Regions from separate parts of the Brevibacillus sp. NRRL NRS-603 genome, predicted to be linked through region 1. Evidence: riboswitches for the same ligand, from Rfam matches in the RefSeq annotation. Region 1 holds a riboswitch; each other region holds the start of a gene.
What was found. A riboswitch is a leader RNA that binds a small molecule or an ion and turns the genes downstream of it on or off. The one in region 1 is predicted to bind S-adenosylmethionine.
Positions count from the first base shown of each region.

Region 2: it holds a riboswitch for S-adenosylmethionine, as region 1 does, so the genes downstream of both, C7R94_RS16605 (aminotransferase class I/II-fold pyridoxal phosphate-dependent enzyme) here and C7R94_RS18770 (methionine ABC transporter ATP-binding protein) in region 1, are expected to answer to the same signal.
Region 3: it holds a riboswitch for S-adenosylmethionine, as region 1 does, so the genes downstream of both, metK (methionine adenosyltransferase) here and C7R94_RS18770 (methionine ABC transporter ATP-binding protein) in region 1, are expected to answer to the same signal.
Region 4: it holds a riboswitch for S-adenosylmethionine, as region 1 does, so the genes downstream of both, C7R94_RS17175 (homoserine dehydrogenase) here and C7R94_RS18770 (methionine ABC transporter ATP-binding protein) in region 1, are expected to answer to the same signal.

Region 1 is NZ_PXZN01000022.1:11,897-19,980, forward strand. It holds gene C7R94_RS18750 (SRPBCC family protein) at 1-390, shown strand, start outside; gene C7R94_RS18755 (peptide ABC transporter substrate-binding protein) at 448-2,097, opposite strand; gene C7R94_RS18760 (MetQ/NlpA family ABC transporter substrate-binding protein) at 2,286-3,125, opposite strand; gene C7R94_RS18765 (methionine ABC transporter permease) at 3,186-3,851, opposite strand; gene C7R94_RS18770 (methionine ABC transporter ATP-binding protein) at 3,852-4,865, opposite strand; SAM riboswitch class I at 4,965-5,081, opposite strand; gene C7R94_RS18775 (Ger(x)C family spore germination protein) at 5,198-6,358, opposite strand; gene C7R94_RS18780 (GerAB/ArcD/ProY family transporter) at 6,339-7,469, opposite strand; gene C7R94_RS18785 (spore germination protein) at 7,487-8,084, opposite strand, start outside.
Region 2 is NZ_PXZN01000016.1:286,209-294,292, forward strand. It holds gene typA (translational GTPase TypA) at 1-548, shown strand, start outside; gene C7R94_RS16575 (glutathione peroxidase) at 617-1,090, opposite strand; gene C7R94_RS16580 (YlaH-like family protein) at 1,323-1,649, shown strand; gene C7R94_RS16585 (hypothetical protein) at 1,660-1,935, shown strand; gene C7R94_RS16590 (hypothetical protein) at 2,126-3,520, shown strand; gene C7R94_RS16595 (DUF5665 domain-containing protein) at 3,530-3,862, opposite strand; gene C7R94_RS16600 (pyridoxamine 5'-phosphate oxidase family protein) at 4,010-4,468, shown strand; SAM riboswitch class I at 4,544-4,664, shown strand; gene C7R94_RS16605 (aminotransferase class I/II-fold pyridoxal phosphate-dependent enzyme) at 4,759-5,922, shown strand; gene C7R94_RS16610 (trans-sulfuration enzyme family protein) at 5,919-7,106, shown strand; gene C7R94_RS16615 (YhcN/YlaJ family sporulation lipoprotein) at 7,130-7,735, opposite strand; gene C7R94_RS16620 (PhoH family protein) at 7,938-8,084, shown strand, end outside.
Region 3 is NZ_PXZN01000011.1:347,508-355,591, forward strand. It holds gene C7R94_RS07595 (SLAP domain-containing protein) at 1-104, shown strand, start outside; gene C7R94_RS07600 (S8 family peptidase) at 284-2,860, shown strand; SAM riboswitch class I at 2,922-3,023, shown strand; gene metK (methionine adenosyltransferase) at 3,156-4,361, shown strand; gene C7R94_RS07610 (polysaccharide deacetylase family protein) at 4,512-5,528, shown strand; gene C7R94_RS07615 (sensor histidine kinase) at 5,525-6,667, shown strand; gene C7R94_RS07620 (response regulator) at 6,701-7,408, shown strand; gene C7R94_RS07625 (glycosyltransferase family 2 protein) at 7,479-7,844, shown strand; gene C7R94_RS07630 (ATP-dependent helicase ComFA) at 7,995-8,084, shown strand, end outside.
Region 4 is NZ_PXZN01000016.1:407,840-415,923, reverse strand. It holds gene C7R94_RS17205 (MFS transporter) at 91-1,290, shown strand; gene C7R94_RS17200 (CcdC family protein) at 1,389-1,868, shown strand; gene C7R94_RS17195 (hypothetical protein) at 1,909-2,781, opposite strand; gene C7R94_RS17185 (VOC family protein) at 3,083-3,898, opposite strand; gene C7R94_RS17180 (CapA family protein) at 3,977-5,146, shown strand; gene C7R94_RS17175 (homoserine dehydrogenase) at 5,162-6,427, opposite strand; SAM riboswitch class I at 6,514-6,625, opposite strand; SAM riboswitch class I at 6,691-6,797, opposite strand; gene C7R94_RS30070 (hypothetical protein) at 6,986-7,162, opposite strand; cobalamin riboswitch at 7,185-7,389, opposite strand; gene C7R94_RS17170 (DinB family protein) at 7,410-7,937, opposite strand; gene C7R94_RS17165 (cyclase family protein) at 7,952-8,084, opposite strand, start outside.

The DNA of each region.
Region 1 (8,084 bases):
ACTTCCGATGAAGGCGTAAAGAGTACTTTCTTTGGCTGTACGATTCGCTCGACTTTTCAAGTAGGGGATGAAATGGCCTACGTTGGTCCGGGAAAAGACGGTGACGATACGGTGCATGTATACGGGGAAATTTTGCAGTTCGAACCTCATCACATTTTTAGTTTCACTGAACATCCTGGTCCTGCCTACTACGAGAATCATGCAGAATTGAAGTCTCGTGTCACCATTACCTTAGAACCGGTTGGCGGTTGCACCAAGCTGACGCTGATTCAGGATCAATGGACAGAAAACCATCCCTCCCACGCAAGTGCCAGCAACAATTGGCCGATGATGCTCTCGTCGATCAAGACGTATGCGGAGACAGGAAAGACACTTGATTTTGGCTACTAATACAAAAGAATCCCGAGTCCAGCAATTTCGTTGGCCTCGGGATTTTTGTTCTATTCGTTACTCTGTCATTTCTGCCCACTTCAGGTCGATAAATCCAAGTCCATCTACTTGAACGCCTTTCACCTTGTCACTTTGCACCCACACATCCACATCCGTAAACAACGGAATCAACGGCATGGCATCCATAAAAATTTGCTCAGCCTCTGCAAACAGCTGCTTGCGTTTCTCCGGATCAGTTTCAACCGATGACTGTTTTAGCAGCTCTTTGTAGCGCGGATCTTCCCAGCCCGTGTCGTTGTTGCCTGTTTTACCATCCCGGAACATTTCCAGGTAGTTCATCGGATCATTAAAGTCCGCATTCCAACCGATACGGCCCATCTCGTAATTGAGCTCATGCATATCCTGCAAATGAACGGCGGCCTCCTTTACCATGATCTTTATATCAATGCCAAGCTTTTGTTTCCATTGGTCCTGAATCGCTTCGGCAATTTTCTTATGTCTGTCGCTTGGATTGTAAGACAAGGTGATCGGAGGCAGCTTTGTCAAGTTGAGCTCCTTCATGCCTTCTTCTAGCAGCTTTTTCGCTGTTTCTACATCATTATCCTTGAAGTATCCGTCTTTTTTGATAATCATGGATTGCGGCAACATCCCCATCGTAGGCACCTGCCCGACTTGTGTGATGTTATCTACGATGGTTTGACGATCTACTGCGTATGCTAATGCTTTACGAATTTTCACATTGCTGAGCGGCCCTTTTGTCGTATTCATCTTGTACCAATACATCGTTGCTTTTGGATGAACAACGAGTTTGCCCGACTCTTTTAGTGACGGAATCGCATCGGTGGGAAGTCCACCGAGTGGCTGGCCTGCCCAATCCAGCTCACCGTTCTCGAACATGGACAGGGCTGTATTATCGTCCTCGATCATTGCGAACTCAATGCGATCGAGCTTTACTACGTCTTTATCCCAGTAGTGCTCATTCTTTTCAAGCACGATCTTGCTCTTGTGCTCCCACGCTGTCATCTTAAATGGACCGTTGCTTACGTGCGTCGCTGCTTCGTTTGCCCATTTGGGATTGGCCTCCACAACTTTTTGGTTAACCGGGTAGTACGTATAGAAAGCCGTCAGCTCCAGGAAGTATGGAGTTGGATTCTCCAGCGTGACTTCCAGTGTTTTGTCATCGATTGCCTTCGCACCGAGTTCGTCAGGCTTCGCCTTGCCTTCGTGAATTAGCTTCGCATTTTTGATGTAGTACAGCTGATAGGCATACTCGGCACCAAAGGTCGTTCCGAGCGCACGCTTCCATGCATACACGAAGTCATGGGCAGTGACTGGGTCTCCATTGCTCCACTTGGTGTCACGGAGCGTGAACGTATACACCAGTTTGTCATCTGAGAGCTTCACATCCGATGCTACTGAATTTACTGGCTTTGCGTTTGCATCGAAGCGAGTCAAGCCATCAAAAGTAGCACGAATGATCGCTCCCGAAGTGGCATCCTTTGCAAGACCGGGGTCTGCTGTCGAAGGCTCACTCACAATGTTCGCCCGAAATACCTGCGGCTTTGCATTTGCAGGCTTTTCAGCAGGTGCTGCTGTTCCCTCAGCCGGAGGGGTTGTCGTTGATGGCTGCGTACTCGTGGAACATCCAGCTAACACGCTTCCGGCGACCAGCATCGCGCCAAGAAACATCTTGAGATTTCTTTTCATCAGAAAATTCCCCCTTATCTATATTTTCCCACTTCAAACACAATATACTCGACGGGAAATAAGTTGAAAACGGGGACGAGATAGATTTAACTAAATTTTATAAAAATTCACTATATTATAAATAAAAGTGAAACCCAACCAGCTTTGGAGGCCAGTTGGGTTTCTTTGATTGATCAATTATTTCTTCATTAGAACGCTGGAATAATCGCGCCTTTGTATTCATCTTCAATGAACTTTTTCACTTCAGGTGAGTTCAGTTCTTTTGCCAGCTTTTGAATAGCTTCGGAATCCTTGTTGTCAGGACGAGCTACCAAGAAGTTTGCGTATGGAGAATCTTTATCTTCAATAAACAGAGCGTCTTTAGTTGGAACAAGCTTTGCTTCCAGCGCGTAGTTCGTGTTGATCAGCGCCAAATCTACTTCTTCCAGTACACGTGGCAACATTGCTGCTTCTACTTCTTTGAATTTCAGGTTTTTCTTGTTCTCAACAACGTCTTTCACTGTACCGCTGATGCCAGCGCCTTCTTTCAGCTTGATCACGCCGTTTTTCTCCAAGAGTGCGAGTGCGCGACCGCTGTTTGTCGGATCGTTAGGCAGCGCGATTGTTGCGCCATCAACTAATTCATCTACAGATTTTATTTTTTTGCTGTACGCGCCGAATGGCTCGATGTGTACAGGCACTACCGGCACCAGGTTCATGTTTTGTCCTTTATTGAAGTCTTCCAGGTAAGGCTTGTGCTGGAAGAAGTTTGCGTCGAGTTGTTTCTCGTTCACTTGAACGTTAGGCTGTACGTAATCAGTGAACTCTTGGACTTCCAGGTTCACGCCTTGTTCTTTCAGTTTTGGTTGAATGAACTTCAAGATTGCTGCATGTGGAACGGGAGAAGCGCCTACCTTCAATGTTACTTCCTTTTGTCCGCCTTGTGCGCCGCCTTCAGCTGGAGCAGGTGCTGTTTCGGTTTTGCCTCCGCAAGCTGCCAAAGAAAATGCCAACACAGTAGAAAGTACAGATACGACTAGCTTTTTCATGAATGATTTCCCCCTTGCATGTATTTCGTCTTATTTTTTGAAAATCTATATGGAAAGATCCTATTTACGGCTGAATTTCAGAACCAGACGGTCCCCCAGCGATTGTAAGATCTGTACCATCACCAGCAAAATAACAACAGTCACAATCATGACATCGGTTTGGAAACGCTGATAACCGTATCGGATCGCCAAATCACCCAAACCGCCACCGCCAATAACCCCAGACATTGCAGTGTAGGAGACCAGCGTAACCGTCGTGATCGTAATACCTGCGATCAGTCCTGATCTAGACTCTGGCAAAAGGACATTCCAGACGATCTGCCAATTGGAAGCACCCATAGATTGTGCGGCCTCAATCACGCCTTTATCAATCTCACGCAGAGAGGTTTCCACCAAACGCGCGAAAAATGGAGCGGCACCAAACACGAGCGGCGGAATGGCACCCAGTACGCCGAGGGAGGTTCCTACGATCATTTTCGTCACAGGAATCAGCAAGATCATCAGAATGATAAATGGTACCGAGCGCAATACGTTGACAACGAATGATGCGATCGTATAAAAAGTGCGGTTTTGCAAAAGCTGTCCGCGTGAAGTCAAAAACAGAATGATGCCCAACGGCAAACCAATCAGGACGGTAAACAGGGTGGAAAAGCCGAGCATCGTGAGCGTGTCTATCGTACCTTCGCCGATTTCAGCCCAATCCACATTCTCGAATGTCCAGTCCATTTATATCACCTCTACTTCCAAGCCACGTTGGCGCAGCGTTTCAATGGTCTTTTGATTTTGTGCAACATCGCCTTCTAGCTCGATCACCAGCTGACCATACGGCGTATCCTTCATGCGAGAAATGGTTCCCTGCAAAATGCTGAACACCGTACCTGTCTCTTGCATCGTTTGGAATAGGATCGGCTGGTACGTTTTTTCACCGAGGAAGGTGACACGAGCAATCGTGCGGTTCCCCGAAGCCTTTTCGTGCTCAACCGCTTCGCGCAGCTCTGTAGAATCTGCTACTTGCTCCACGAATTCTTGTGTCGTTGGATGCTTCGGACGAAGGAATACATCCAGTACGTTACCCGACTCGACGATCTTTCCTCCATCAATCACGCCGACACGATCACAAATAGAGCGAATGACGTGCATCTCGTGGGTAATCAACACAATGGTCAAGCCCAGTTTGCGGTTGATGTCCAAGAGCAGTGCCAGAATGGAGTTCGTCGTCTGCGGATCGAGAGCCGATGTAGCTTCGTCACAGAGCAGCACTTTTGGATCATTCGCGAGCGCACGGGCGATCCCGACGCGCTGCTTCTGTCCGCCAGACAGCTGGGAAGGATATTTGTCCTTATGTGCCTCCAAGCCCACCAGCTTCAGCAGCTCGTTTACTTTCTTATCAATCTCTGCCTTCGGACGCTTTGCCAGCTTGAGCGGAAAAGCGACATTTTCGCCGACTGTCGAAGATGACAGCAAGTTGAAGTGCTGAAAAATCATGCCGATTGCGCGACGCTTTTCTTGCAGCTTCCCTTCATCCAGCTTTGTCAAATCGACGCCGTCCACAATAACTTCCCCTGAAGTTGGGCGCTCTAGCAAATTGATGCACCGGATCAACGTACTTTTCCCTGCACCAGAGTGTCCGATAATCCCGTAAATCTCGCCTTGCTCTATGGAAAGGTCGATCCCCGTTAACGCTGGGATGGTTTTACCCTGTACTTGATAGCTTTTATGCAAATGACGCAGTTGGATCAACGCATCCACCTCCCGACCATAATCTTGATAAAATATGAAAACCCCTTTTTCATAAACGAAAAAGGGGCTGCAACGCAATGTATACGTTCGCATCCACCCTTCTCATCTACACAAGATCCAAACAATCCTGTAGGAATTGGCACCGCGACGTTCATTCAAAAATGAACCGGCTGCCGGGCTTCATAGGGCCTGTCCCTCCGCCTCTCTTGATAAGAAAGATATCTACGTATATTATGTTCGTTTTTTCTATTTCTTGATGATACAAAACGGATTATATCCTTTTTGAAAATATCACGTCAATAGTAATAGCAGGAAAAAGTTTTTTGACACACTTAGTCCATTACACCATTACGGGTAACTGTCGCCTCTACTTGAAATTCAAACCTTGCCTTTTTGTACTTCTCTCTCCATTCATCCATAGCCATTTTCTCTTTTCTTCTCACGTTTGCCTTATAGACAATGCCAAAGCCCGTCGGGTCGACCTCCAAATCTTGGAGCTTTTTCATGACTATCCTTGCTTGTCTTTCTAATTCCTTCTCCAGGGCCTCCTCCATCTTCCTCATCAAACTCGGATTATCCAGCTTAATCGGAACGGTCAGCTCTAAAATGCGGGCTTTTAAATGAATATTCACTTTGAATTTTGGTGGATCGGCCTGTTCCAATTGGACTTTTGACTCGCTGTTGATCGTATCAAAGACTAATTGCACCTCTTCTTTTTCTCCCGCCGGGCTGTTGGGAGTCATATTGAAAGTTTTAGCAGGGACTGATATCTCATAGCTGCCCGTCTTGTACTTGCCCCGAATCAGCTTTAAGATAAATGCTTCATTGGGCGAAATCCAATCAATATATTTATCTCCTTTAAACAAAGCCACGCCTTTGATAACAATTTCGTCTCCTTTGCGTGATACATAAGGCATTTGCGAATCGATTCCCTCGTCATAATAGGCTCGAATAAATTCATGAATCGTTGAGGATGGAATTTTCTCTCCTCTGATATTTTGATCGATCATCCGATACATGTACGTTCCGATATTGCCCTGCGATTTATAGGGATATGTCAGCAATTCATATGTCTCCCCCTCGTACACACAAAGGAAGATTCTGCTTGAGAGCGATGGATCGCGGTACAGCGTATCGATTAGGCTTCCGATTCCCGCCTTGGCCATATCCTTTCCATAGAGCGCTACCCGCAACTGGCCTGCCAAGACACGTTTGTCCGACTGCAAGTTTGTCTTATCCCGTATGCCCTTGCTCGTCTCCCCAACATCAGACATTATCTGCATTTTTTCTTTTGCCTCAGGATTAATGGAGGGCATAACAATGGTTGCCCGAATTTGTCTATCTTTCGTCAGGTCGTATCCAACCAAAGTTACGAGGCCTGTTTCATCAAAAATTTGTCGATTAGAGCACCCCGTAACTGAAAAAATGAGTACAAGCAAAAGGGTAAACCCTCTCTTCCCGATCAACCATCCCTTACTTTGGCACCGATACATCAGCAGATTCCTCCTTGGCTCCACCTATCCCCTGCCTCCAAGCTACCAACAGGTAAAGAACATAGGGATACGCATAAGCCAGATACATCCCAATCTGGCCGTAAATATCGTTCATTGTGTTCATTTCCTCTCTAGTGACAATGAACAGCGAAGAAATGAAAATGATCGGCAATATACCATACAGGGTATTTCTCATATTCCAGCCAAAAATCCGTTTCAATCCCCGGACCCCACACCAGATGTACATAATGACATTCGGAAGGATAATGATCATCCAGATGGAGATGGCAACCAGCTCAAACCGCTCCAGGATTGGGAAGTACACCATTTTTTTCAAATTCAAAGTTGGCCATATGGTCCTCATCAATTGCCCCTGACTGAAAAACACCAAGGAAACAATCATCAAAAACAAGTAGATCAAGTTGGTTGTCAGCACACCAAACTGCGCCCCCCGGTTTAAGCGCTCTTTATCCTGCACAAAGGGATAGACGGCATACAGTACTTCAAATCCAATCGTTGACAATGACATGCCTATCATCCCTTTTAGCAGCTGCCCTATATTCGCTTCCAATACCGGACGTAAGTAATCCCATTCGGCAAATCGCAAGGGAAAGAACAAATCACCAATCAACCAGATCGCAACAGATACAGAGAAGAAAATATACCCGGCAATTACCCGAATTCCCCCAAGAATCGTGTACCAGGCAAGAAAGAGGATAATGGCGGTCAACACCCATGTAGCCAAGTTGGGAAAAACCCAGGTCTGCACAACCTCGACATAGCCGCGCAGAATAATCGTTGCCGACAAGAAAAAATACAAGGTATAGAACAGGCTCAAAAATGCCCCTAGGTGTTTCCCGTAAACCTCCTGATGAATTCCATAAAGGTCGGCGGACGGATATCTCTTCAAAGTCTTTAAGATGACCCAGACGGTTACATGGGTCACAATGCCTGCCATCAAGACGGATATCCACGCGTCATGTCCAGCTTCTTTGGCTACAACTCGTTGGTATCCCAGTATCCCAACCCCGATTTGCGTGGATAGCACAATAAAGCCCGTATGGAGAGACGAAATGGTGTTACCAGCTTTGACCTCATCATTGACCTTCATAAACTCCCTCTCTCTCGTTAATCGATGTCCTCTTTTCGCCTCCCCCTTTTAGGGTCGAACCGCATCCTCTGTTTTGGAGTAAAAAACATGAGTCGTCTCGGGAGTAAGGACAAAGGTGCGCGTATCAAACTATTTTTCCAATCCGAAAAGCGCACGGGAAAAACCGGATACATATATGGGCGGCCCAAACTCTTCTGGCGCAATAAATGACTTGCCAGAAAGCTGAAGCCTGCCACGATGCCAACTGCCCCTAAAAGGCCAGAAAGGAGTATCATCGGAAAACGGATGACCCTGATGGTGGAACTGATCATATAGCTGGGGGCAATAAAGGAAGAAAGGGCTCCTAACGCCACGATAATAATCAGAATATTGCTCGTAAACCCCGCCTGTACGGTTGCCTGTCCGATCACGATACCGCCAACGATACCGATCGTCTGCCCCACTTTCGTAGGCAATCTCGCTCCTGCTTCCCGCAACAGTTCAATGATGAGCTCCATGAAGATCGCTTCCCAGAGAGGGGGAAAAGGTACGCGCGACCTTGACTGAGCGAGCGAAAGCAGTAAATCAGCCGGAATCATTTCATAATGGAACGTAAGTGTGGCCACATAGATGGGC
Region 2 (8,084 bases), on a different contig from region 1:
ACAACGGTTTCGGACAAGTTCGTCTGGAATTCATTATTCCATCCCGCGGTTTGATCGGATATCGTACAGAGTTCTTGACGATTACACGCGGTTACGGTATTCTCAACCACTCCTTCGACAGCTATCGTCCGCTTGTACAAGGAGCGGTAGGAGGACGTCACGCAGGGGTACTCATTTCCCACGAGACAGGAACAGCTACCACGTACGGCTTGATGTCCGTAGAAGATCGCGGAACGATGTTCATTCAACCAGGTACAGAAGTTTACGAAGGAATGATCGTGGGCGAGCATAACCGCGACAACGATCTGACTGTTAACGTATGTAAAGAAAAGCATGCGACTAACGTACGTTCTGCGACCAAGGATGAGACTGTCAAAATGAAGGCTCCTCGCATGTTGTCGTTGGAAGAGGCACTGGAATATCTGAACGACGATGAGCTGTGCGAAGTAACACCTCAATCCGTTCGTTTGCGCAAAAAATATCTGAACAAATCAGATCGTGAGCGCTATGAGAAGCAAAAACGCTGGGAAGCACAACCGCAAGCGTAAGATTAAAAGTAAAGAACGCCACTTGATCCTGTTTGGGGATGAAGTGGCGTTTTTGTTTGGACTTGTCCTTACAACAGACTCTCGATATCTGAGATGAGCTCTTCGGGTTGAGTACGAGCACTGATGCGTTTTACGACATGACCGTCTTTATCCACGAGGAATTTGGCGAAGTTCCATTCGATATCTGGATTTTCTTCGCTCGGAGCTTGTTCCTTCAAGTACTGGTACAACGGGTGAGTACCAGGACCATTGACATCGACCTTCGCAAATAGAGGGAACGTCACGCCGTAATTACGATCGCAGAACGTTGCGATTTCTTCTTCTGTTCCTGGCTCTTGCCCAGCGAACTGGTTGCAAGGAAAGCCGAGAACGACCAGACCCTTATCTTGATAGCGCTCATACAGCTCCTGTAGCCCTTTGTATTGAGGGGTAAGGCCGCATTGGCTGGCGACGTTCACGATTAGCAGGACATGCCCTTTGAAGGCGGCTAGTGTCTTTTCTTCACCGGAAATCGTTTTGACAGCAATATCATACAAGCTCATCTTATTCCCACCTTTTTCTACTGACATATCCTCATCATAGCATGTACGGCGAAAATCATGCCAGCAACATGGAAGGGCCTACCGTTTTTTGACACAGAATCCACCACCTGATAAAGTAAGAAAGATAGCGTTTTCCTAAGAAAAAAAGGAGTGACTATTCATTTCATTCCGCCTATTAGATGGCATGTGAGGCGCTAGGAGTTTCACCGCTTGAAGACAGGAGAGATAAGTAATGGACTGGATACAAATCGCATCAACCTATGTGGCAACGAATCCAGATCAGCTCACAGCATATGACAGCTTTCGCATATGGGCTGATAAATATCGGGCTTGGATTTTGTTTGTGGAATTAATTATTGTTTATTATCTTGGTTTTGCTACCCGTATCCGTATGCCTATTTTGAAAAACGTGCTCTTGTACATCCTTTTATTTATTGGAGCTCTCATTTTCGCTATTTTGGATGTGCAGCTACCTGTGAAAAGTGCAATGCTGGTGGCGATCGCGATTCTCGTGATTGTAAAGGTACGGATCAAACCGGAGCAAACTGGGCGAAAGTGAGGAGAACCGCGTGAAGCGTGAAGATGCACTTTTTAATTGGCTCCAAATTCAAGTGGTTGCCGATGCGAGACCAGAGGACCGCTCTGCTTTGGATACTGCTGCTTTTTTCTTGCAATTACTGCATGAGGATCATCAAATGAGCGATATCGGCTATCGTCAGGAAGGTAGCTGGTACGTGCTATTTGGGAGCGCTGATTCACAGTCCATGGAAGTGCGATATCCTGCTGAATCAGTCGAAGCTTTGTTGGTCGCGATTGAAAGTGAACCCAAGTACAACTGCAACTAACGGGACAAAAACTCCCCTCCACTTGCCGAAATGATTCGGAAGTTGGGTGGAGTTTTTTTGTTTCAAGTGCTTTTCGTAGGTAATAAGACGTGGTTTCTTGGATGATGCAACTTTTGAAAATGATTTCCCGTCAATATTCATGCCCCAAGCAAACAGGGGGATTTTGACAGACGAGAAGGGGGAACTACCATTGAAAAAGTACATGACCAAGCCCGTATTAGCAGTGGTGACAGCGGCAGGTATTCTTGGCTGTTTGACGCCGATTTTTGCCAATGCAAGCTCGATTGCTAGCCCAAGTGCCACGAAGGTAGTCATGAATGACGAGGGGAAGCAGGTCACACGCTACAATCTTAAGGAACTTGCCCAAAATGATCCAACCACACTGAACATGCTCTTGAAAAATCAAGCGGATCACTTGTACATCATTGTAGATGAAATCAACTTGAATACAAAGCTCCAAACGTATATGGAAGAAAACAAAACGGAGTGGGAGCGTATCTACAACGAGTACTACAGCGATATTTGGCTGGAAGTGCGCCTGACAGAGAACGCTGAAGAAATCGTGAGCGTAAATGCCAAGACGGAAAATGACAAAGTGTACATAAAGGGGATTGTGACTTCGGATGTCACCAAGGTGGTTGTGAAAAAGCCTAATTCCGACATTATTGAAGTCGTTCCAACCAATGAGCACTCTTTTACGGTCAGCTTTGAAGCGCCGGATGCATCCTATGAGCCATATATAACCGTGAGTGCCTACGAAGGCAGCAAGCTGGTCGATAGCGAAAAGGTAAAGATCGTTCCAAAAGCAGAAGAAGATAAGGAAATGATCATCCATACGATGTCTGTATTGGATGCGAAGAAGAAGGAATTAAAAGTAAAAGGAATTGTCAAGCAGGGGGCAGACAAAGTAACTGTCACCTATAATGGTGTGAAAAAAGACGCAAACGTGAAGAAGCTGTGGGATGGCGTAGGCAGCTTTACTGTTTCAGTAAAGGATGTACAAGCAGCAAAAGATCAAAAAGCCCTGATCGAGGTTTACGAGGATGGCAAGAAAGTTGATTCCGAATCCGTTCAGGTAGAAATCGTTAACGCTCCTGACAAGGATCAAGCGACCGAATATGCCATCAAGGCGACTGCTGTAAACAATCCTGCCGCCAAGTCCATTCAGGTAAAAGGGACAGTAAGCGGCTGGAATAAAAAGGACGATACTGAGCTGTTTGTGATCGCTCCTGACGGGAAGAAAAAAGAGATTGAACCGAATGACAAAGGTGAGTTTTCTTTGACGTTGTCTTACAAGGATCGTTCCTTTAGCGCCAAAACCATTCAATTCGCACTATATGAAGACGATAAGCTGGTTAAGAAAGCTGACGTTGCATTAAGCACTAAAGTCATTGTCGAGCCTGTGAAGCCAACAGACGACGATGAAGACGATGATGACAAAAAGAAAAAAGAAAAAGGGAAGCAGAAAGATAAGCATCCCAATGGCAACGCATATGGTTATTGGAAAAAGCACGGTAAGGAATCGAATGACGATCACGATCATGACAATGACGACGATGACGATCGTGACGAGGACAGAGACTAGTCTCTATCATTAAGGCTGCTGCTTGTAAGTCTCGACGTACTCCACCAATTGTCTGATGTAATCCCCCAAAATGGGGATCGATAGAAATTGCGTCAAAAGAGAGCCGAGGAAAGCCAAAACGATAGCAGTACCAATCGTCAATCCCAGACCCCGGGCGAGACCTGCTAGGAAATTGATCCAGAGGAGCTTGCGCGGGGCTGTGTAATTTTGGATGACATCTGCTAGTCGGATATCTTCTAAGAACATCGCAATTTTATGCATTCGCTCATTTACCTTTCGAACTTCCTGAAGCTCTTCAAGAACTTGATCAATTTGCTGTATGAGGCGGTCTGTAGGCGACAACCTGTCCAACCCCTTCCATCATTCGGTATGATTACCTTCCAGTCTAGGGAAAAAGACAACCAGAATCAAGGTGGAGAGGAAACGTTTGCCTATCAGCTAGGCGAAGGGTACAATGAACGTACAAAACGTTTGTTAGGAGGCTTTGAAATGGCTGAAACTGTTTCCCAATCTCTTTCCGAAGATTTATTTAAGCTCTTGCAAAAGGAGCGTTTTGTTACCTTGGGCACAGTAGACCATGAGTCAGGGGCACCATCGCTCAGCTCCTTGTCCTGGACGTATGCTGTCAGCGCCGATACGATTCGTTTTGCCGTGGATAATCGCTCACGTATTTTGGCAAATATTGAGAAGGAACCGCAGGTTGTCCTCCATTTGATTGGTGCCGGCTCGTCTTTCGCCATTAATGGTCGTGCTGTTGTCAAAACTGACCGCTTGGAAGGTGTTCCACTCAAGCTGGCCATGGCAGAGATTAAAATTGAGGCTGTTCGTGATATTATGTTTTACGGTTCCCGAATTTCCGTAGAACCTCAGTATGAAAAAACGTATGACAAAAACGCAGCAGCGAAGCTGGACAATCAAGTTATGACCGCCTTGAAAGATGCAAATTAATCGGGTGGAAATAAATTGTTGACAGGAATCCTGCCGATCCTTTAGTATTAGGGTCAATCGAATTGAATAGCAATCTTCTTATCCAGAGCGGCGGAGGGACTGGCCCGATGATGCCCGGCAACCAATCACCTGTATTTTTAACAGGGAGATAATGGTGCTAATTCCTGCAGAGTTATCAAACTCTGAAAGATGAGAAGGATTTGCTTACGGTGACGTAAACAAAGCCTTCTTTCAGAGGAAAGAGGGCTTTTTTGATGCCCTCGTACACTATTGGAGGGAGAGAAATAGACATGAAATTGGAAACGAAATTGATTCAGGCGGGAGTAGGTAGAGACGAAAAAACAGGGGCGGTGAGCTTTCCTGTTTACTATGCAACGGCTTATCGTCATCCTGCCTTGGGACAGAGCACTGGATATGATTATACGCGCACAGCTAATCCTACTCGCACCATTTTGGAGGAGACCATCGCTGAAGCGGAATCAGGAGATGCAGGATTCGCTTGCGCCTCTGGAATGGCTGCTGTTCATACCGTCATGGGCTTGTTTTCCCAAGGGGATCATTTAATCGTTTCACTCGATCTGTACGGGGGAACCTATCGATTGTTCGAGCAAGTACTCTCTCGCTATGGTCTGACGTTTTCGTACGTGGATTTGCGTGACATAGGTGCACTCCAAGATGCGATTCGCCCAGATACAAAGGCTATCTTCGTCGAGACACCAACCAATCCGCTTATGCAGATTACCGATATTCGAGCAGTAACGCAATTGGCAAAACAGCACGGGCTACTGACGATTGTAGACAACACATTCTTAACTCCATATTGTCAACGCCCGCTGGAGCTTGGTGCAGATATCGTCTTACATAGTGCAACCAAGTATTTGGCAGGACATAACGATGTGCTGGCTGGACTCATCGTAACAAAAGGGGAAGAGTTGTCGGAAAAAATCCGGTTTTTGCACAATTCAATCGGTGCTGTGCTCGGACCGCAGGATTGCTGGCTTCTCATTCGCGGGATGAAAACATTGGCATTGCGGATGGAGCGCCATCAATCCAATGCCTTGATTGTAGCGGAAAAGCTGCGTGAGCATCCGGCAGTAGCGGAGGTATTTTATCCAGGTCTGGCAGAGCATCCGGGGCATGAGATCCAAGTGAATCAAGCGACTGGTCATAGTGGGATGGTATCGTTCCGCGTACGCGATGTGGAGCAGGTGGGGTTGTTCCTGCAAAATCTGCAAATCGTGTCCTTTGCGGAAAGTCTGGGTGGTGTCGAGTCATTGTGTACGTATCCGGCGACGCAGACTCACGCCGATATCCCCCAAGAAGTGAGAGAGCATGTCGGTGTTTGTGATCGATTGTTGCGACTGTCGGTTGGCATCGAGCATCCAGATGATGTAATAGCCGATTTGTTTCAAGCCTTGAATGCTAGTTTGGCTGTAGGAGGGAGTGTACGATGAATTTCGCAACCAAGATCCTCCACGGTTCCACTTGCATTGACCCGTTCACAGGTGCGTCGTCGGTTCCGATTTATCAAGCTTCCACGTTTCATCAGGCTGATATCGATCAGCCAGGTGCTTTTGATTACGCCAGATCAGGCAATCCGACCAGGCAGGCTTTGGAGGAAGCCATTGCGTCTCTGGAAGGAGGCGCACGCGGTTTCGCGTTCTCATCGGGCATGGCTGCCATTTCCAGCGTGTTCATGCTGTTTTCAGCAGGAGACCATGTTGTAGTGGCAGAAGATGTCTACGGTGGCACGTTTCGTTTTTTGACCAAAGTATTGTCGAGAATGGGCATCTCCGTTACGTTCGTGGATGCAACAGATACAGAAGCTGTTCGTGCAGCCATTACACCGGTAACGAAAGGAGTTTACCTGGAGACCCCCTCCAATCCCACCTTAAAGGTGACAGATATTGCAACGGTTTCTCGTATCGCGAAGGAACACGGCTTGCTCGTCATTGTTGATAATACATTCCTTACCCCGTATTATCAGCGTCCATTGGAACTGGGCGCAGATGTGGTCATTCATAGTGCAACCAAGTTTATCGGAGGGCATAGTGATGTTGTGGCTGGTCTGGCCGTGACCAGAGAGGCTTCGTTAGGGGAGCAGCTCTACTTTATCCAGAATGGCATGGGAGCGATTTTGGGTGTGCAGGACTGCTGGCTCGTGATGCGTGGGCTCAAAACATTGAAAGCCCGGCTGGATGTGAGCACGAAGACAGCCGCGAGCCTGGCTGACTGGTTGTCTGCGCATCCACAAGTAAGCCGAGTTTACTATACGGGACTGACGGATCACCCCGGCCACCTGATTCAAACACAACAAGCGACTGGTCATGGGGCTGTTCTTTCCTTTGATGTAGGGAGCCGCGAGCGAGCAAAAGCGCTGTTTGATCGCGTGAAATTGCCGATTGTGGCTGTCAGCCTCGGGGCAGTGGAAACAATTCTCTCGTACCCGGCTACGATGTCACATGCAGCGATGCCTGCTGAGGAAAGAGCAGCAAGGGGAATCACAGATGGTTTGATCAGATTGTCAGCTGGCTTAGAGGATTTCGATGACTTGGTGGCAGATTTGAAGCAAGCACTGGATCAATTGCCGTCTGAAGCACCAGTCCATAAAGAAAAAGAGGTATTCTCCCGGGCTTAAATCCGGGGGATACCTCTTTTCTTTTAAGGTGTTCCTGTATGATTTGCGTTGATTTTGTTTTGTCCTTGCGGCTCTTTGTGCATGCGTTTTTCTTTTACTTGAGAAGGGGTTTCTTCACGAGGCTGGACACTGCGTGGCAGTTGGGGAATGATCCGACCTACGATATCCGCCAACTCTTCCGTAACACCGGCAACAGGATGGCCGCGACGAATATCATCTCTCATTTCCTGTAACCGCTGTACGATGGCAGGGTCTGCGGTTACGACAGCATTCGCTCCTTGGGGGTCTTCTTTCAGAGCTTCCGCAACCGTATACTTAATCACGCCAACTTCTGGGCGATCCAGATTCGGGTCCACAGTAATACCGACTACCGCATATTTGCCCAAGACCACAGCAGTGGCGCTGTGTACCCTTTTCACACGTGTTGCCAGTTGAGCAAGACGATCAGCAGTGGCTTGGGAAGATTGATTATAGGCAGGCTCAGGAGCTGTTTGCTCAACGCGCTGAGTATGAGTGGCATGTTTGGGCTGTTGTCCAGCCTGATTCGCCGGGGGGTTATTGCCCGACATACATGCTGTAAGCAACAAGCTAAAACCGAGGCAGTAGATCATGATCCGTTTCACAGGCATTCTCCCTTTCCCAGTATTGCCTTCCTTCAAGAGGAGGGCAGGGCTACAAGTATTTTGTTCTGGGCTGCCCATTTTCATTCTGTCAATGGGTCGTCTATCTCTGTCAACCTGAACATAGACTGTAGTACATCACGTCGCCGCACTTGAGCATCCCTCCAAAAATTGCATAGGGTATATAAGAAGGGTAATAGGAGGCGAGATTTTGAAGAAAATCTACGTACTGGACACCAACGTACTCCTGCAAGATCCTAGGGCGATGTTTTCTTTCGCTGACAACGAAATCGTCATACCAGCTGTCGTATTGGAAGAAATCGATTCCAAAAAGCGGTACATGGATGAAATTGGCCGC
Region 3 (8,084 bases), on a different contig from region 1:
ATCTGGCGGAATTGACTGCTTTTATTCCGAAAGCTCAGCAAAGAAAAAAAGAAAAAGCTCAGGTAGCACCTGAAGTGGAAGACAATAAAGGTTTGTTACAGTAAGGAGAAAACCCTTTTTGCCCATGGTGAAAAGGGTTTTGTACTGTTATAGCGTTCCAAATATTGGCTAATCAGGGTTGCATGTCTCCCTTTTCATCCGCTATGCTAGGACGAGAAGATAAATACCTGAATTCCTTTTAGACTGCTCATTTTGCAGGGGAGAGAAGGAAGGACTGTTTTACATGAAGAAATCAGTGAACATGTCAGTAGCGACTGTGATAAGTGTCGCGCTATTAATGGCAAACAACCAAACAATCTATGCTGCAGCACCACCAGCATCGAATGACTACTATTTAAGTAACCAGCTTCATTTGAGTCAGATTAGAGCTCATCAAGCTTGGTCAGTCGTAAATAGTAATGAGCAGATTATCATCGCGGTGCTGGACTCCGGTGCGGACTATAAGCATCCTGATTTGAAGGACAATCTTCTGCCGGGTGTGAATTTGGTTAATCCCGGGAGATCTGCCCAGGATGATAATGGACATGGAACAGAAGTAACGGGTGTACTGGCTGCTAGCGGGAATAATAGCATTGGTGTATCCGGTGTTTTGTGGAATGCCAAGATATTGCCGATTAAGGTTTTGGCCAAAAATGGAGATACTACGGTGCAGACTCTTGCGAAGGGTATCAATACTGCCTTGGATCGTGGTGCCAAAGTCATTGTGATGTCTCTCAGCAGTATGTCCTACTCCAAGGAACTGGCGAATGCTGTGCAACGAGCGGAAAGAAGCGGAGTTGTTCTGATTGCAGCTAGTGGCAATGAGAGTAGCCGTGTGGCTTATCCGGCAGCTTATCCCACAGTGATAGCGGTAGGGGCTGTAAGGAGTAACAATGAAGTATTGAATCAGAGCAATACGGGACCTGAGCTTAACCTGGTAGCGCCTGGCTTCAATGTGTATACGACCAAGCTTGGTGGGAAATACGGTTCTTTTAGCGGTACTTCAGCAGCGGCACCACAAGTAGCAGGTGCAGCGGCGCTCATACTAGCTCGTCACCCCAAACTAAGTCCATTTGATGTAAGACAATTGCTTTATCAAACGGCTACGGACTTAGGGGAAAAGGGATGGGACCGGAAAACTGGCTACGGGCTGTTAAATGTCGACAAGGCAGTTCGAACGGCCTTATCCTATGACTTTTTAGAGCCGAATAATCAGACGTATTCAGCAAAAGCGTTCCCGATCGAGTCACAGATACGTGGAAATTTGGGGCCGAAAGACACGATAGACTGGCTGAAGATGGACATCCCTTACGATGGTAAGGTCAGCTTCACAGCGACAGTGACTTCCGGTATTTCTTCAGCGATGGCTGCTACCTTTTACCCAGAGAATCGTCCGCCGATTGTGCAGTACTTCGGGAATGGGGATACGATAACTGTTCCGGTCAAGGCGGGAAAAATGAATATCCGGTTAATGCGTAACGGAGGGGTCAACAACTCTTTTACCTATGTGCTGACGAGTAAGTTTACCATCAATCCAGACCGTAACGAACCGAACGATACGCAAGAGACGGCTAGGCCGCTCGTGGGTAACCAAATCAGTGTAACAGGCAATTTTCACGATGAAGGGGATCAGGATTGGTTCTCCTACTATGTTCGTGAATACGGGCATTTGGATGTCTCCGTTAGTCCCGATAACAAGCGTGTCGATCTAATGCTGAGTATCGGTAAACAAGAGCTCGGAAAAAAGATGGTTGTCTGGGATCCTACATACGACAATGGAACGAAAGACAATCCGACAGAGCGCGCTCAAAAAGAAGTATCACCAGGCAAGTATTACATCCGTGTGAGTGAGTACAATCGCAATGCGGTGAATGGCGAATATCAGCTGGATCTCGGATACACGCCGGTAAAAAAAGATTTTAATGAGCCGAATGACACCTATCAAAAAGCGTCTCCATTAAGCGGTGGGACAGTGATGTCAGGCACGATACCGACAGCATCTGATTCCGACTGGTTCCAATTTACTGTGAATAGTGAATCGTATGTGACGTTCCGAGCGCCGTACATTCCTGTCGATAGTGGCTTTCGTTTCGCGCTCTACAGCGATCGGAACATGAACTATGCGATTGCTTCGACAAATGAGGTAGCGGAGCTGTCTAACCGAGGAAGCGATATTTTCGGTTTGCGCTTGCAGCCAGGAAAATATTATGTACGCCTGAATAGTGGTTCTTCATTCAAATATGAATCGTACCGGCTCACGGTGACGCAGCAGAAGTTGATAGCGGGCTATCGCGATATTTCGGACCACTGGGCGCGCTCAGAGATCGTCAGACTTAGCTCTCGCGATATTGTAAATGGATTTAATGATGCGTCGTTCAAGCCGAATCAGGCAGTGACCCGTGCGGAGTTTGCGACGATGCTGCTTAAATCGATGCGTGCGACCGGTTCTAAGGTAGCGACTACCTATACAGGAAAAACGACCTTCCGGGATATGACAAAGCGGCACTGGGCGTATCACAACCTAGGTGTAGCTTATCAATTGGGAATTTTGAAAGGGTACCCGAAGAATGAAATGAAGCCGGATCAGCCGATATCGCGTGCGGAGATGGCGGTAATGATCGCGCGTGCACGTGATGTTTTGATGTACAATCGTGGTACCTCGAATTATCAGGATGTGCCAACGAGTCATTGGGCTTCTCCTGCCATTGAGGCTTTAACATCTAGAAAGTGGCTTAGTGGATACGGTTCCTCCTTTAAACCGAATGGTAGGGCAACTCGCGCTGAGGTAGCGGTGGTACTTTCCAAAGCCTATCAAATATAAGTAAAATTTTTCCTATTGACATCTCTGAAAAAAACAATTATTCTATTATCCGTAATGGATACTCTTATCCAGAGCAGGCGGAGGGACTGGCCCTATGAAGCCCGGCAACCGATCTTGAGCGGTGCTAACCAGCAGAACGGACATCTGTTCTGGCCGATAAGAGGATGAAGGAAGCAAAAAACGCTCAAACCTTTTCCTCCTAAAAATGGAAAAGGTTTTTTATTTGCGTTTACGTAGATAAAATCCTAACTCGGCTACCACACTATTTGTATGAGGTCAAAGGAGGTATTTTCTCATGGCTTTGCAAAAAGGTCGTCGTCTGTTTACATCCGAATCTGTAACTGAAGGACATCCGGATAAAATTTGTGACCAAATTTCCGACTCCATCTTGGATGCGATCCTGTCCAAAGATCCAAACGCTCGCGTAGCTTGCGAAACTTCCGTAACTACTGGTTTGGTTCTCGTAGCAGGTGAAATCACTACGAACACTTATGTGGATATCCAAAAGCTCGTTCGTGAAACCATTCGTGAAATTGGTTATGACCGTGCGAAATTTGGTTTTGACGCTGACACTTGCGGTGTTATTACTGCAATTGGCGAGCAGTCCGCTGACATTGCACTTGGTGTAGACCAAGCATTGGAAGCACGCGAAGGCCAAATGACTGACGCTGAGATCGAAGCGATTGGTGCTGGTGACCAAGGTTTGATGTTTGGTTTTGCTTGCAATGAAACACCTGAGCTGATGCCACTTCCGATCAGCATGTCTCACCAATTGGCTCGTCGTCTGACTGAAGTACGTAAAAACGGAACACTTGCTTACCTCCGTCCTGACGGAAAAACACAAGTAACCGTTGAGTACGATGGCGACAAACCAGTTCGTATCGATACAATCGTTATTTCTACCCAACATGCTCCTGAAACAACTTTGGAGCAAATCAAGCAAGATCTGGTTGAACACGTAATCAAACCAGTTGTTCCAGCTGAACTGTTGGACGCTGAGACCAAATACTTCATCAACCCAACTGGCCGTTTCGTAATTGGCGGACCACAAGGGGATGCTGGCTTGACTGGCCGCAAAATCATCGTAGATACTTACGGCGGTTATGCTCGTCATGGCGGCGGTGCGTTCTCCGGTAAAGATCCAACTAAAGTTGACCGTTCCGGTGCTTATGCAGCTCGTTATGTAGCGAAAAACATCGTGGCTGCTGGCCTCGCAGACAAATGCGAAGTACAAGTTGCTTACGCAATTGGTGTAGCACAACCAGTTTCCATCGCAGTAGATACATTCGGTACAGGTACCATTTCCGAAGAAGATCTGGTGAAATTGGTTCGCAAACACTTCGACCTGCGTCCTGCTGGTATCATCAAGCAGCTCGACCTGCGTCGTCCTATCTACAAACAAACAGCTGCATATGGCCACTTCGGACGCAATGACCTGAATGTTCCTTGGGAGCAAACAGACAAAGCAGAAGTTCTGAAGCAAGAGGCTGCTCAACTGTAAATTACTGAATGACATAAAAAGAGCCTGGTATTGCTACTGGGCTCTTTTTTATGTCAGGAGCAAAGCCATCCAATTATTGGGTCAATTGTTGCACAGGAATTTGTATGACTGTGTCGAATCTCCTAGTGAGGAAGTAGAGGAGGGGTTTTTTTGCCGAACAGAAGGCTCTTCCTGATCGTGTTTCTAACTTTTTTGTTTTTTGCAGTGGCTATTGGGTTGTTAGGCGAATCTTTTCTGGAAAAAAAGAATAAACAAGAAGTGCAACCTTTTCCCCAAGTGGATACGTCTATAAGCATAAGTGAGACAAAAAATGCTGAGCCAAACGTCACACCAATTGAAGAAGCAGTGGTTCAAACGAAAAAGTGGTATAACAATCAGGTTGTGGTTTTGACGTACCATCATGTTACGGATCAATCGAATCAGCGGTATGTCATAGCTCCTGATCAATTTGCCCGACACATGAAATTTTTGCATGATAACGACCTGAATCCGATTTCGTTGGAGGAGTTCCTGCGATTTATGGAGACGGGTACCTTGCCGACTGAGAATGCTGTATTGATTACGTTTGACGATGGGTATGAGAGTTACTACAAAGAAGCATTTCCGATCTTACGTACATACGGCTACCCTTCAGTGAACTTCGCGATTGCGGGGCGCTTAAGAGATGTAGCTGACCGAAAACGGGAGAATATGACGCCACCACTTACGCGTCAACAAGTTAACGAAATGATTTATTCGGGACTGGCTACAATCGGTTCCCACACGTACAGTCTGCATGAAGAGGAAGAACGAAATGAATGGGGCGATTTAGGCCCAGAAACAGCTCCGGTCTATCTCAAAGACTTGCATCGTTTAGAGGACGAGAAAGAGTACAGGGACCGCCTCTATGTGGATTTCAGTATATCTCGCGTCAGCTTAAGCGAATGGATGAATAAAGAGATCGAAGTCATCTCGTTGCCGTTTGGCTTCACAAGTCCAATCGTACTGGAGACAGCTCGTCAAGCTGGCTACCGCTATGTATTTACATCCAATCGTGGATTCGTTAAACAAGGAACAGATCCGTTTGCCATTCCGCGCAATGACATGGGACTGCGAGATGTAGAAGAAGAGCACCTCCAACAGTTGTTCACGAAGGCTAAAAATGAGTTTGAAGGAGAGCAATCATGAACAAAGCGATAGACATCAGCGTGCTGGACGGGGTGATCAAGAGAACGATTGAAACCGTAGAAACAAGTAAAACCCAAATATTTGATATAGCTGAAAACGCCAGACAGCATGGCAATTCATTGAAGTTTGATTTACATGAACTTCGACAAGAGATTTCCAAAGTGATTCAAAAAGTCGATGCGCTTGAACTCGCGTATCGCAAATCGCGCAACAAGCTCGTCTTGGTCAGTCGTAATTTTCATATGTACACGGAGGAAGACATTCGGGTAGCGTATGAAGAAGCCAGCCGTATTCAGGTAGAACTGTCCATTTACCGCGAGCGGGAAAACAACTTGAAGCGCAGAAGAAATGATTTGGAGCGCCAACTGCGTACCTTGGAAGAAACTATCGTCCGTGCAGAAAAGCTGGTTTCTCAAATGGGTGTCGTGCTTGGTTACTTGACGGGTGACTTAAGCAAGATAGGCGAGGCGCTGGAATCGGCTAAGCAGCATCAGTTGATGGGCCTAAAGGTAATCCAGGCTCAGGAAGAAGAGCGCAAGCGTGTCGCGCGCGAGATTCACGACGGCCCGGCTCAATCGATGGCGAATGTCGTGCTGCGTTCGGAAATTGTAGAACGCATGTTGAAGAACGAGCGCATTTTGGAAGCGCAAATGGAACTGCACGAGCTGAAAGAAATGGTACGCTTAAGCTTGGCGGATGTACGACGTATTATTTTTGATTTGCGTCCAATGGCATTAGATGACTTAGGGCTAGTACCTACCTTGCAAAAATATATTCAAACGTGCGAAGAGCGTATTCAGTCTTCCATTGATCTGGTAGTATTTGGTGTGGAGCCTCCTTTGCGCAGCTCTGTAAAGGCTGCAATCTTCCGTTTGGTTCAGGAATGTCTGAACAATGTGGAGAAGCACGCAGGCGCTACGACCGTACAGGTGAAGCTGGAATTTGTACAAGATTCGTTAAGCCTTGTTGTCAAAGACGATGGGGTCGGATTCGATTTGGAAAAACGCATGGCGAATGGCAACTCTTTTGGACTCTTGGGAATGCGTGAGCGTGTACAGCTCTTAGAAGGCAGTGTCGAGCTGCAATCCGCTCCGGGAGAAGGAACCAAGGTTATATTCCAAATACCGATAAAATTGTGACGTGATACGTAAATAAGTACTGGGGGATGAACCATGGATAAGAGACAGCAAGAACTCCGCATCGTAATTGTGGATGACCATCAATTATTTCGCGAGGGCGTAAAGCGAATATTGGAAATGGAAGAAGATTTCAAGGTCGTCGGGGAAGGTGCGGACGGAGGAGAAGCCACAGTATTGGCGGAAGAGCACAAGCCGGATGTCTTGTTGATGGATATTAACATGCCGAACATAAATGGCGTTTCTGCTGCAGAAAATGTGATTTCTGTAAGCCCTTCTACTCGTGTGATTATGCTCTCGATTCATGATGATGAGGGATATGTGTATCGTACACTCCGCTCTGGAGCGTCTGGCTACTTGCTGAAGGAAATGGGAACGTCAGACCTGGTTGACGCTGTGCGTGTAGTGGCGAGTGGTGGTGCATACATACATCCGAAGGTGACGGGCAAGCTGATTGAAGAATTCCGTCGTCTGAGCGAGCAGGAAGGGACGGCAGAGCGTAGCTTCTCCGTAGATGAATCGCAAGCCATCGATCCAAAAGTGATCGAATCGCTTACCCGTCGCGAGCGGGAAGTATTGCAGCTGATGGCAGAAGGGAAAAGCAATCGTGCCATTGGGGAATTCTTGTTTATTAGTGAAAAGACGGTTAAAAATCACGTTAGCAGCATTTTGCAAAAGCTCAATGTTCAAGACCGGACACAAGCTGTTGTCATCTCCATTAAAAACGGCTGGGTGAAATTGTAGGAAGCGCTTCCTATTTGCACTCTGTTCAAGCTGTGCGGCATACCTTGGTATAGGAGGAGGTATGACCGTGATGGAAGAGCTGATTGTATGGCTTTTGGCAGCATTTGGCTGCTCCTCTTTGTTGGTAATGATCGCGGAGCGCTGGACCAATCGGACAGATAGCGCGAGCGAGCTCCCGCATGAGCATTATCGGTTGCTGGTGCGCAATTCGGAACAGGTGCTGGAACGTGTAGTGCGGAGCCTGCTGTTTCGCTCGTATTGGAGTGGCAGACCGATCCGAATTACCTTGATAGATGATGGATCTGACGATGATACGAAACAGATGACAGCCGTCTTGAATCGTTATCCGTACGGCTATTGCTTGGGAGACGTACAGGAGGAGATTGCGGCTGGAACCATCGTCATTGATCTGCGGGAGAATAAAGAGGGAGCATAAAAGATTACTGAGCATAAATATTACGAGCTGTCGACAATAAATCGGCAGCTTTTTTATTTTTCTACGACCAAGATTTTGGTTCCGAAATTTATTTGCTGGACCAGTCTGTCTTTTTGCACACTAAGAGCAAGAGGGCGGAGGAGTGAGCGTATGCGTGAGTATTTGCTGTATATCAAAGCTTGCGGCGGATCAATACCACAGGTGCAGACTTATGTTACGCCGAGCTTTTCTGTAGATCGA
Region 4 (8,084 bases), on a different contig from region 1:
ATGAATGCTATACTAGAGAAATCGCTTTTTATCAAATGAATCGATCGGTTCGAATTTTTACCTATCTAACGAATGTTTGGAGTGGCTCTCATGTTATGGCGTAATCGTACCTTTCTGCTTTTAATGAGCGGAGAGATCGTCGCGGGAGCGGGCATGTGGATTTCGATTATTGCCAATCTTGCGTTCATGCAGAAACTCGTTCCTTCTGATACGGTGAAGGGCTTGATTCTGATGTGTGGATTGGTGGTCAGCATTCTCCTCGCCCCAAAAGCGGGTGTGGTGATTGACATGTACGACAAAGGCAAAATCATGCTGTTTGCCAGTGTGGTCCGAACACTCAGCCCAGTCTTCATGTTCCCAGCTCTTGCAAGCGATTCTCTTCTGTGGATGATCGTATCTTTGATCGTGATGCAATGCTCCGCTGCTTTTTATTTTCCGACCGTGCAGGCTTCCTTGCCAGCCATTCTTTCCCAGGACGAGTTACTCAAGGCGAACAGCGCATATTTGAATATCTCTACCCTCTCGCGCATTGGAGGAACAGCCATCGGTGGTATACTCGTTGCATCCATGGACCTGTCCATGCTGTATGTGTGCTCCATCATCGCGTATGCAGTACTCGCTGTGGTCACGCTCTTTCTCCGTATTCCGCCAGTCACTTCTCGGAAGATTCAGGAAAAAGTAGAGTTTCGCGAAGTACTAACGATCTCGCGACAGGACCCGGCTCTGTTTGTCGGATTGATTAATAATGGATTGATCACCTTGTTCCTTGGCGGTGTGAACCTGATGATCCTGAACTTTAGCGAGCTGCAGCAGGAACCTCAGCTCATGGGATGGATCTATGCAGCAGAAGGAATCAGCATTTTGATTGGAGGACTCTTGGCAAAACGTTGGATAGGCCGCAGAAACCTCGTGGCAGCATCCACCATCATGCTCTTTTTCTTCGCGCTTTCCCAGTTTGGCATGTCATTCGCCGATAACAAATTCATGGTGCTTGCTTCCTTCTCCGTGTTCGGCTTTGTCGTTGCTTTCTTCTTCCCGGTCATTGCAACAATTTTTCAGAAGCGCCTACCTCCACACCAGCAAGGACGATTCTTTTCTTTTAAAAGCATGCTAGATCGTGGATTTTTCTTGTTGGCTCTCGCGATTACAGGAGTTGGGCTGGACCTTCTCGGTATTAGCGGTTACCTCCTTTTCATCGGCTCGGTGACATTGCTCTTTGGCTTGTTGACTTTCATTTACAGTAAAAAGCATAAGCTGGATGTTCGCTCCCATGATGAAGCAGCTGCCTAGAATCGGTATGGACTGTACCATGACAAACGCTTTCCTATAGACCATGCTTTGGTGTACACTAGTGAAAGTATGTTGAACACTTATGGAGGCGTTTTTCCATGCAGATACTGTCCTCTCCCGTTTTGGGAATCTTGCTGCCTCTCGTGATGGCTATTGCAGTGATCTTCGTGAGAATGCGTCGGCAAAACAAGCCGGCTTCTGCAAAAAGCATTATTTTGCCACCATTCTTTATGGCGACAGGGTTTGCTATGTTCTTGTTCCCGGAGGCGCAATTACCGCCCAAGTTTGATATTGCAGCCTTCGTGGTTGGGCTTATCTTTTCGATTCCGTTGATTATGACGTCACGTTTCGAAATCATTGGGCAAGATGTGTATTTGAAACGGTCCCGTGCGTTTTTCTTCATTTTGTCCGGTCTGTTAGTCATCCGGCTGATTATTAAACTGGTGATCAATGATAGCTTTACACCGATTCAAACAGGTGGACTGTTCTTCTTGCTCGCATTCGGTATGCTCGTGCCTTGGCGTATCGCGATGCTGGTGATGTACCGGAATTTAACCAAAAAGACGTTTGGCACCTAATAGAAAACCACCTCCAATGCGAGGTGGTTTCTTTCATTATTCAATCATCAAAAAAGAAATCTGCATTCTCTTCACATCTGTTTGATACTCCAGAGCCACTCGGTAATTCGTAAGGCTTCTCTTTCCCGCAAAGATGGATGGAATACCCTTCTATCGGAAGTTGATCCCTGGTAATGGTTTTGATTTCTTTCCCCAGGATCACATATTTTTGCCGATACTCGTCAGCATCCTTTATCCGTTCTCCATCGAATCGAAGGGTATATCCTACATATGGCTGTTCCAGAGACAGGTTTCGGACCTGAACCTCATCCAAAACTTCAAAAAATCTCGAAGCCTCAACAAATTCCACATATTCTAACCCTTCCACACCGACTTTCTCAGCTCCGATTGTATATCGATTTGTGTCAGCAAAAAAATGGATATCATAATAAATAGAGTCCTTTTCTGAAACGCTGACTACATTATAGTACAAGCGATCTATTTGACCATTTTTTTGATAATTCGCCTTAAAATATACCAGCCGTGCATGCTCGTCGATTTTGAGTTGATCCCGTATCGTCATCCAATCGTTCGTGAAATTAATTTGAAACATATTGTCACTGGCCGCAACTACATCTCTTGGACGTTCAAACAGATCCCTCTCCACTGCTGGCAAAATCAAATTCAGGATGAGGAAACATGCTAAACCGAGATAAGCGGAACGTTTTTTTGTTTTCACATTCGTCATTGGACGGAATATCAAAAGAAATAGCAAAAAGCCTAAAGGTAACGGAGTCTCGTTTACCTTAAAAGTAAATGCCCCTAACCAAAAATATCCGACAACTTTCCATCCCAGGTTTGACTCGGTTTCTTCACGTTTTTGGTAAATAAAGACTAACAGACCAATTAGGCTTATGGTTAATAAGATACTCATTATGAGCATCCTCTATCACCTCTACTTTCTCTTCTGTCTTGTATTTTATCTTCACTTTAACGTTTTTTCACCCAAATTTCACCATCTCAGGAATTGGTATCTAGCGATCGGAGAACGTAGGACATAAAAAACAAAAACCCTCTCCGATTGCGAGATGGTTTTCGTTTGAATGCTTCGCCACCACTTTTCATTTTTTAAAATCAACATAAAACGGATGCTCCTCTTCTCGCAAACACAACTCAATCCGTTTCCGGAAGTTTTTCCAGATGACCATCTCTAGCGCTTTCTCCTTCTCTAAACACTATTCCAGCGCTCTTAGAAAGTAAGATCCTCCACCAATCTTATACTCGCTATTCTTGCTTGCTCCTGCCAGCCTCGCAAAAAACGGTCTTTGCCCTCGATTTTTCCATGCAGTCTGCGCCAATCCTTCCTCAGTCGGCTGGCAAAGCACTACATTTCCTCCCGGAAGTTCAAATGCTTGGCAGATGGCCCCCAGTTCTTTATCGTGAAATTTTTCGCCCTTCTCCCACCCAAACCAGCTTTGCCAACGTGCTGTTGCTTCTTCCAGATCCGTCACGGCGTACCCTATAGACTTGAGATGGGCTGCACCGTTCGGGTGTGCGGAAATGATGCCACGATTCGTCAAATCTTCTCTTCTCTCTTCATCCGTTTGCGACCATTCAATGAGAAATGGCGGGAGAAGAGCACTATCTGCATCTTCGAGGAACAACATCCGCCACCGAAGCGTCGTGCCATCATCACGCGTACGACTTCCTGGAACAGGTCCAGTAACCTTCAAGCCCTGGCTTCGCAGACGCTCTGCCCACGCATCCATCTCGTTGGTTCGAAGAGCAATCTGACCAAAGCCTTCTCCCTTTGCTCCATCCTCGATGCATTGACGTACGAGCGGATTCTCTGATTGTCGAGCAAGCTCATGGTGTTCAACCGCTAAAAATTCAACATATGAAAGCCCAAAATAACTAAGGCTATTCCATGTCCCCCAAGACGCATGACGCCCTCCAGCTACCGCATGAAAACCCGCTTGGCAAAATTGTTCCGCTGCTTCCTGGGGAGTCCGATGTACAAAATGAACCAAATGATCAAAAGTTAATCGCACCTTTTTTCGCCCCTTTTTCGTATTACTTATAGGATATCAAACTTCATTTATGTAAGGATAGAAAGACAAGGGGGAAAAATGAACGAGAACAGATCAAGCCGGATACATGCTCGGCGCAAGCGCTCACGCAGAAAATGGGCACGTGTGGGAAAGAGCACGCTCCTATTTAGCGTGTTGGCCATCTTCATCGTCGGAACCTACTACCTATTCCAAACTGCCATGGATGGAGAACATGCAAACCCGAACACGCAGCCTGCTCCTGACAATACCGCGAACCAAAAGACTTCTGTGCAGCTGACTTTTGTCGGTGACATCATGATGTCAGGAAATGTTGAGAAAACCTTACTCGCAAACAGCTACGACTACCCATACAAACATGTAAGCTCGCTATTTTTGCAAGATGATATCACCATTGCCAATTTGGAAACGCCGATCACGGCCACAGGTGTTGCCGCTCAAAATAAGGAGTATGTCTACAAATCATCGCCACTTGCTGTTCCTGCCATGAAAACCGCCGGGATTGATGTGGTGAATCTCGCTAATAATCACTCCATGGACCAAGGAGTTCCGGGATTGCTGGATACCTTTGACGCTTTGGACGAAAACAGAATTGAATACGTCGGCGCCGGTAAAGATGCCAGCCGTGCCTATTCACCTGTATTCATAGAAAAAAACGGCATCAAAATCGCGATTCTCGGCTTCAGCAGGGTCATTCCCGAAACCAGCTGGTTTGCAGGAAATTCCCAGCCAGGTATGGCCGCTTCCTATGATCCTACACTGGCAGTGAAAGCGATCCAAGATGCGAACAGCCAAGCGGATCTCGTGGTGGTGATTGCACACTGGGGCAAGGAACGCTCCGATTATCCTGTCGATCATCAAAAAGAGCTGTCCCGTGCCTACATCGATGCTGGTGCAGATTTGATTGTCGGGGGTCATCCCCACGTACTTCAAGGTTTTGAACGATACAACGACAAATGGATCGCGTACAGTCTTGGCAATTTCATTTTCACACGATCAAGCGAACCCAAGACTTGGGAAACGATGGTCCTGCAAGCAAACTGTACCAAAAGCGGTGATTGTGAGCTGACGATGCTTCCGTTTCATGCAGAATTGGGACAAGCCGTACCCATGAATGAAACCAACGGTGCCGCCCTGCTAGAACGAATTGAATCCATTTCTGAGAGTGTCGACATACAAAGTGACGGGCGTGTGCAGCCACGTGCAAAAGCGGCGGAGACTGCCCCCTGACAAAAGAAGCCATACTTACGCAGATTCAAGAATCGGGAAGCAGCGCACTTCTAAGCCAAAATCCTTTTTCAATAAGGACACGTGCTCTTCACTGATTCCTGTCACGATCAAGCCTGCGCGCAAGACGCCACCCAAGTCGAATTGGACCTTTAATTTATGCACGTTCACTCCTGCCAGCTGAAGGAATTGCAAGACACGATCTGGCGTCGCAGTATGACATGAGCCCTCAAGATAACATAGGACTTGTTCTTCCGAGTCCACCGAGACACCAGCTTTGTCAGCCGTCTTCTCTTTCCAGGTAGGATGCGGCGTGAATGGCTGTGTCAATAAATAGGCCAAATCCTCCACGACTGCACTTGCTGTTGGCAGCTCTCCTGCCCCTCTTCCTGTAAACAACAAGTCTCCCACGATGTTGCCGGATAGCTGGACAGCATTAAACGCGTCGTGGATTTGCGCCAACGGATGGCTCAGCGGAAGCATGGTTGGTTCAACAGATAGGCGAATTCCTTTTTCAGCTTGATTCGCCTGCGCGATCAGCTTGATCCGGTACCCCAGCTCGCTCGCAATCCGAATGTGACCTGCTGACAAATCTGCAATTCCTTTGCGAACAACATCTGCTAAAGGCAGCGATTCTCCGTAAACAAGCTGTGCCAAGATATACAATTTGTACATAGCATCAAAGCCTTCTACATCCGAACGAGGGTCTGCTTCCGCATAGCCCAGCTCCTGCGCTTGCTTGAGCACTTCCTGGTAAGAGAGCTGCTCTGCTTCCATTTTCGTCAAAATGAAGTTCGTTGTTCCGTTTAGAATACCGCGAACGCCTTGGATATCGTTCGTTCGTAGGAACTGCCTCAGCACGCTCAAGATCGGGATGCCCCCTGCCACACTGGCTTCATAGGCAAGATGCACTTGATGCTGATTTGCCAAATCAACTAGCTCTGTTCCTTTTTTCGCCAGGAGTTCTTTGTTAGCAGTTACCACATGGCAGCCCTTTTCAATCAAAGCACGAACGTAGTCATAGGTAGGTTCTACACCGCCCATAACCTCCACCACGATATCCACATCGCTTCTCAATACATCCTCAAAGTCTGTTGTCAGTAAAGCTGGGTCGACATGAACCGCCCGCTCTTTTTCCGAGTCACGCACCAATGCCTTGACGATCTCTATTCGTTTTCCCAGACGAGAAGCCAGCTTCTCCTGTTGTGAACGAATTGTCTTGATTACACCTCCACCCACTGTCCCCAATCCCAATAATCCCACGCGTACCACTTCTGCACTCATCCTGACCACCCCATACCCCGAATTTTAGATAAAAAGAAAAGCCATCTTCGATAAGAAGAAGGCTTGTTAGCAGCTAATGCTCCCCCTCCTTATCTCCCAGGACGTATATGTCCTGCAGGAATTGGCACCTTGTCACAAAATATGCGTGACGGTTGCCGGGCTTCATCGGGCCAGTCCCTCCACCTCTCTGGATAAAGAAAATATGAAATTAAAAAAACCTTCTTCAATAAGAAGAAGGTTCATCTACTAATGGAGTAACCCGCTTCTTATCTTTCGAGACGAAACGTCTCGCAGGAATTGGCACCTTGTCGCAATATGCAACGGTTGCCGGGCTTCATCGGGCCAGACCCTCCACCTCTCTGGATAAGAACCTTTTATGCTGTTGAGCTTTATTCTAAGAAATTCCAAGGCAAGCGTCAACAAAATTCTTTCTTTTCTGATTGCAAGCTGATTGGGCTAGGCTTTCAGTTGTGAGTGAACAGGCTTTCTACCTCTTCCACGCTACAGCAAGTGCAATGAAACACGCCCTTCTGGCATTCCTCAGGCCGCTCTTCTTCCTCAACATATCCGCACCATTGGCAAATAAAAAGTTGCATCATCGCACACCCCCTCTTCTTTTATCCTGCCCAAAATAAAAAGAGCATTTTCAGCTCGACCGTGACGATCGTTAGAAAATGCACGAAAAGGAGGGACGTACTTTTCCACTCGCAATTTTTCACAAGCCATTTCTAACACCTCCCTATCTCCCGTAGGTCTATCAGTGTTGTCGAAACAGGCAGGTCTCCTGACTATGGGTTCATCGTCTAGCGTCGCCTTCCCCGTCTATTTTGATAGACCAGTGGCTTATTGGACGCTGACTCCCCTCTTACAGTGGCGGGACCGTGTCGGATTTGCACCGAGCTTCCCTATTATCCTTATGCGAATTCGTTACGCCCTAAGGAACCTGTTTCCACCTATGAAATTGTCTTTCTCACTACTACCCTCAGATTTTACCTTCCCCCAAATACCGCTCTTTCAAAATGGTACTGTGGTGAGCTTCGTGTCCAGCGATCACATAGGCCAACGTCCTTGCAGAAAGCTTGTTTCCGTTGGCAACTCCCGTACGCAACCACGCTTCTGAAGAGATTCCTCGCACCTGCGCGATTGTGGAAGCACGAACAGCCTTATACTCTTCCAGTAAATCAGACAGGTCTCTTAGCTGAAAATACCCGTGTTCGACAAAAGCATTCTCATCAAAACCGACGAGGGGTGTCTGATCTCCTCTCGCGATTCTCAGCAAGCGATAGCTCATGATGCGTTCTGAATCGATGAGATGACCCAACACCTCTTTAACCGACCATTTGCCTGGTGCATACCGATAATCCATTTGCTCGGGCGCAAGTGACGAAAATAACGCGACTTGCCTCTCTCCTTGCTCCGTGAGGATCGTTTGGAGCTCCCCCTCGGGTACAAGACCAATATAATAGTCAAAATAAGCAGCGTGTTCATCGCGCTCTGGTCGTCTGAGCATATGTTTCCCACTCCTCAGCATTCAGTTTCAATAGACAAATTGCTATGCAAGCCTTCAAACAACAGGACCCTTGCCGGGGCTGCATCCGTACCGATCAGCTTGAGTGGTGCTGCTACCAGAAAATACTCGCCTGGCGGAACCTCTGCT